Regions from separate parts of the Psychrobacillus sp. FSL K6-4046 genome, predicted to be linked through region 2. Evidence: a T-box and tRNA genes for the amino acid it is inferred to sense, from the RefSeq annotation. Region 2 holds a T-box; the other holds one or more tRNA genes.

Region 1 (2,436 bases), 380 kb from region 2:
AGATTCCCTACTGCTGCCTCCCGTAGGAGTCTGGGCCGTGTCTCAGTCCCAGTGTGGCCGATCACCCTCTCAGGTCGGCTACGCATCGTCGCCTTGGTGAGCCGTTACCTCACCAACTAGCTAATGCGCCGCGGGCCCATCCTGTAGTGACAGCCGAAACCGTCTTTTAACATTTCCTCATGTGAGGTAATGGATTATTCGGTATTAGCCCCGGTTTCCCGGAGTTATCCCAATCTACAGGGCAGGTTGCCCACGTGTTACTCACCCGTCCGCCGCTAAATCAGAAGAAGCAAGCTTCTTCATCATCCGCTCGACTTGCATGTATTAGGCACGCCGCCAGCGTTCGTCCTGAGCCAGGATCAAACTCTCCATAATAGAGAACTTAAAAAGCTCATTTTGTTTTGCTGGCATCATCATTAAATGATGTCAAAAATTGTTTTGCGTCAATCAAGCCGAAGCTTGTTGATGCTGTATGTCTTAACGTTTTGCATGTTCAGTTTTCAATGTTCATGGTGGAGCCTAGCGGGATCGAACCGCTGACCTCCTGCGTGCAAGGCAGGCGCTCTCCCAGCTGAGCTAAGGCCCCGAAATAATAATAACTGGTCGGGAAGACAGGATTCGAACCTGCGACCCCTTGGTCCCAAACCAAGTGCTCTACCAAGCTGAGCTACTTCCCGTTATATGGCGCGCCCGGCAGGAGTCGAACCCACAACCTTCTGATCCGTAGTCAGACGCTCTATCCAATTGAGCTACGGGCGCTAATTATTCATAAAAGTGGTGCCGAGGACCGGAATCGAACCGGTACGGTAGTCACCTACCGCAGGATTTTAAGTCCTGTGCGTCTGCCAGTTCCGCCACCCCGGCACTTCAATGAATCTTTGGAGCGGAAGACGAGGTTCGAACTCGCGACCCCCACCTTGGCAAGGTGGTGTTCTACCACTGAACTACTTCCGCTCGGTTATTAAGTTAAGTGGTGCGGGTGAAGGGAGTCGAACCCCCACGCCTTGCGGCGCTAGATCCTAAGTCTAGTGCGTCTGCCAGTTCCGCCACACCCGCATATTTATTTCACAAAAGTGAATGAGCCATGAAGGACTCGAACCTTCGACCCTCTGATTAAAAGTCAGATGCTCTACCAACTGAGCTAATGGCTCGGAAAATGGTGCCGGAGAAAGGACTTGAACCCTCAACCTACTGATTACAAGTCAGTTGCTCTACCAGTTGAGCTACTCCGGCAGGAGTAAAATTATGGTGGAGGATGACGGGCTCGAACCGCCGACCCTCTGCTTGTAAGGCAGATGCTCTCCCAGCTGAGCTAATCCTCCTGGGTAATATTTTTTTATTGCAAGCCCAGCGACGTCCTACTCTTGCAGGGGGAGACCCCCAACTACCATCGGCGCTGAAGAGCTTAACTTCCGTGTTCGGTATGGGAACGGGTGTGACCTCTTCGCCATCATCACTAGACTTGAATAATAATTGAAAGACAAGTTTTATTATATCAACTATGTAGATTATTACAAGCTTTTTTTAAATAAAAATTTATTCTTTCAAAACTGAATAAACTGACATCTTAGAAACAAACAATTTGGTTAAGTCCTCGATCGATTAGTATTCGTCAGCTGCACGTGTCGCCACGCTTCCACCCCGAACCTATCTACCTCATCGTCTTTGAGGGATCTTACTTACTTGCGTAATGGGAAATCTCATCTTGAGGGGGGCTTCGTGCTTAGATGCTTTCAGCACTTATCCCGTCCACACATAGCTACCCAGCGATGCCCTTGGCAGAACAACTGGTACACCAGCGGTGTGTCCATCCCGGTCCTCTCGTACTAAGGACAGCTCCTCTCAAATTTCCTACGCCCACGACGGATAGGGACCGAACTGTCTCACGACGTTCTGAACCCAGCTCGCGTACCGCTTTAATGGGCGAACAGCCCAACCCTTGGGACCGACTACAGCCCCAGGATGCGATGAGCCGACATCGAGGTGCCAAACCTCCCCGTCGATGTGGACTCTTGGGGGAGATAAGCCTGTTATCCCCGGGGTAGCTTTTATCCGTTGAGCGATGGCCCTTCCATGCGGAACCACCGGATCACTAAGCCCGTCTTTCGACCCTGCTCGACTTGTAGGTCTCGCAGTCAAGCTCCCTTCTGCCTTTACACTCTTCGAATGATTTCCAACCATTCTGAGGGAACCTTTGGGCGCCTCCGTTACACTTTAGGAGGCGACCGCCCCAGTCAAACTGCCCGCCTGACACTGTCTCCTACCCGGGTTACGGGTATGGGTTAGAATTTCAATACAACCAGGGTAGTATCCCACCGACGCCTCCTCCGAAGCTGGCGCTCCGGGCTCTAAGGCTCCTACCTATCCTGTACAAGTTGCACCAAAATTCAATATCAAGCTACAGTAAAGCTCCACGGGGTCTTTCCGTCCTGTCGC
Region 2 (2,436 bases):
TAATGCAGATAAAACTTCTTTATCGCAAAGAGGATCAATTGCTTCTAGGTGGGCAGATCGTTGGGGGGCATGGAGTAGACAAGCGCACTGATGTATTGGCTACTGCCCTGTACCATGGTATGACGCTCCCGGATTTATTAGACCTGGACTTATCGTATGCTCCTCCATTTAACGGTGTATGGGATCCTTTGCAGCAGCTTGCTAAAAGAAACTTTGATAAGAATAAATAAAGAAAAGTGGGGGAATTGAGAGATGGAAATAGAGACAAAGGAATATAAGGTTAGAGATATCTCATATAAGATTAGATCGGCTAGTCAGCTGGATGCAAAGCAGCTGTCCGAGGTAAGGGTTCAAATCGACGGGGAAACGGAGAATCTAGATAGAGAACAAGGGGAAGCATTCATTGATGTCACAGGCTTTGAAAAGCTAATTGAAGATGACACCCTTTCCGTGAACAATCTCTTTTTAGTCGCAGAGATTGAGGGAAGGATTGTTGGTTTTTCTAGATGTGAAGGGAATGGCTTAAAGCGGTTTGCGCATAAAGTGGAATTTGGTGTGTGTGTCTTAAAAGAATATTGGGGGCTGAGTATCGGTACCAACCTATTGAAGGAGTCTATCGCTTGGGCGGATGCCGGTAGTATCAAAAAGATCTCATTAAATGTATTACATACTAACGAAAAAGCGATTGCCTTATATAAAAAGTATGGCTTCGAGGTAGAGGGTATATTAAAAAACGATAAAGTTTTAAAGGATGAGCAATACTATCACACCGTTGTGATGGGACGTTCTTTCATTTAAAATAAAATTTAGTTGACTATTCTAAACTCATTGAATATACTATTAAAAATCAACTTATGTTATTTAGGCAAAGAAAAGGACATGAGTCATTTAGGTAATTTCTTATTAGAGAGCAGGGTCATCGGCTGAAAGCCCTGTAAGAAAAACGAATGATTTACCGCCTTGGAGCTATTATGGGGAACAACTAGTATCCATAATCGGGAAACCGTTATCTTTTAGAAAGCCGTATTTTTTATTTGACGGCAAAATTAGGGTGGAACCACGACCACACTCGTCCCTTTTACCGGGATGGGTGTGGTTTTTTGTATGCACAATTTAATATTTAAGCTATGAAAAGGACATGAATTATTCCTCAACTTCTAATTAGAGAGCAGGGTCATTGGCTGAAAGCCCTGTTAGAATGTCGAATAGTTTACCACCTTAGAGCTATTATGGGGAACAACTAGTATCCATAATCGGGAAACCGTTATATTTTATGAGAGCCGTATTTGTTAATGTCGGCAAAATTAGGGTGGAACCACGACCACACTCGTCCCTTTACCGGGATGGGTGTGGTCTTTTTTTATTATGTAAAACAAAACGAGGAGGAATTAATTATGTCAGTAAAAGCCGAGGAAAGATTAAGTCATCAAAAATTAGGTCAGCAACTCGAATTATTTATGTCCATGGAGGAAGCTCCAGGTATGCCATTTTATTTGCCAAAAGGAATGGTTTTACGAAATGAACTCGAAAATTTATGGAGAGAAAAACATCAGCGAGCGGGCTATCAGGAGATAAAAACTCCTATCATGATGAAGCAGGAGCTGTGGGAGAAATCGGGACACTGGGATCATTACCATGAAAACATGTATTTTGCTGATGTGGATGAACAAAAGTATGCGATTAAGCCAATGAACTGTCCGGGAGCAGTTTTAATCTTTAATAGTAAAAGAAGAGGCTATCGAGAACTTCCTATACGATATGCAGAGCTAGGGTTAGTACACCGTCATGAGCTTTCGGGATCTTTGAATGGTCTATTGCGTGTTCGAGCATTTACTCAAGACGATGCCCATCTGTTTGTTCTAGAAGAGCAAATTGAAGGTGAGCTTGCGAAGGTGTTAGATCTAGTAGATGAATTCTATCGGAAATTTGGATTTAGCTATAAAGTGGAGCTATCCACTCGTCCAGAGGATTTTATGGGCTCTGTGGAAGTATGGGACCAAGCAGAAGAAGCGCTAGAATCGGTTTTGAAGAGTAAACAGGTTGAATATCAAATAAACGAGGGAGACGGAGCTTTTTATGGTCCTAAAATTGACTTTCATATACTCGATTCACTTGGACGTAGCTGGCAGTGTGGAACAGTTCAGCTTGATTTTCAAATGCCGGAAAAATTTAATTGCCAGTACGTCGATGAAAACAACCAGCTTCGTCGTCCTATCATGATTCATCGAGCAATCTATGGCTCCATAGAACGGTTTATCGCGATTCTATTAGAACACTTTCAAGGTAATTTTCCACTTTGGCTAGCCCCGGTTCAAGTGAAGGTATTGCCTATCACAGACGCTCATCTAGCTTATGCGGAGGAAGTAAAGTCGCGGCTACAACAAGAAGGCTACCGGGTAGAAGTAGATGACCGCGTAGAAAAAATTGGATTAAAGA

Evidence for each region. A T-box is a leader RNA that pairs with one kind of tRNA and senses whether it is charged. The one in region 2 lies ahead of thrS (threonine--tRNA ligase), so its partner is inferred to be a tRNA-Thr.
Region 1: it encodes a tRNA-Thr, which carries the amino acid that the T-box ahead of thrS (threonine--tRNA ligase) is inferred to sense. The anticodon was not compared.

Annotation. Positions count from the first base shown of each region.
Region 1 covers NZ_CP152020.1:97,892-100,327, reverse strand. Annotated here, with positions in the region: rRNA gene MKY09_RS00525 (16S ribosomal RNA) at 1-375, opposite strand, end outside; tRNA gene MKY09_RS00520 (tRNA-Ala) at 511-586, opposite strand; tRNA gene MKY09_RS00515 (tRNA-Pro) at 601-677, opposite strand; tRNA gene MKY09_RS00510 (tRNA-Arg) at 683-759, opposite strand; tRNA gene MKY09_RS00505 (tRNA-Leu) at 776-864, opposite strand; tRNA gene MKY09_RS00500 (tRNA-Gly) at 880-954, opposite strand; tRNA gene MKY09_RS00495 (tRNA-Leu) at 972-1,056, opposite strand; tRNA gene MKY09_RS00490 (tRNA-Lys) at 1,079-1,151, opposite strand; tRNA gene MKY09_RS00485 (tRNA-Thr) at 1,158-1,233, opposite strand; tRNA gene MKY09_RS00480 (tRNA-Val) at 1,247-1,322, opposite strand; rRNA gene rrf (5S ribosomal RNA) at 1,346-1,461, opposite strand; rRNA gene MKY09_RS00470 (23S ribosomal RNA) at 1,583-2,436, opposite strand, start outside.
Region 2 covers NZ_CP152020.1:3,600,081-3,602,516, reverse strand. Annotated here, with positions in the region: gene MKY09_RS17715 (CoA-disulfide reductase) at 1-230, shown strand, start outside; gene MKY09_RS17710 (GNAT family N-acetyltransferase) at 253-798, shown strand; T-box leader at 860-1,080, shown strand; T-box leader at 1,119-1,338, shown strand; gene thrS (threonine--tRNA ligase) at 1,344-2,436, shown strand, end outside.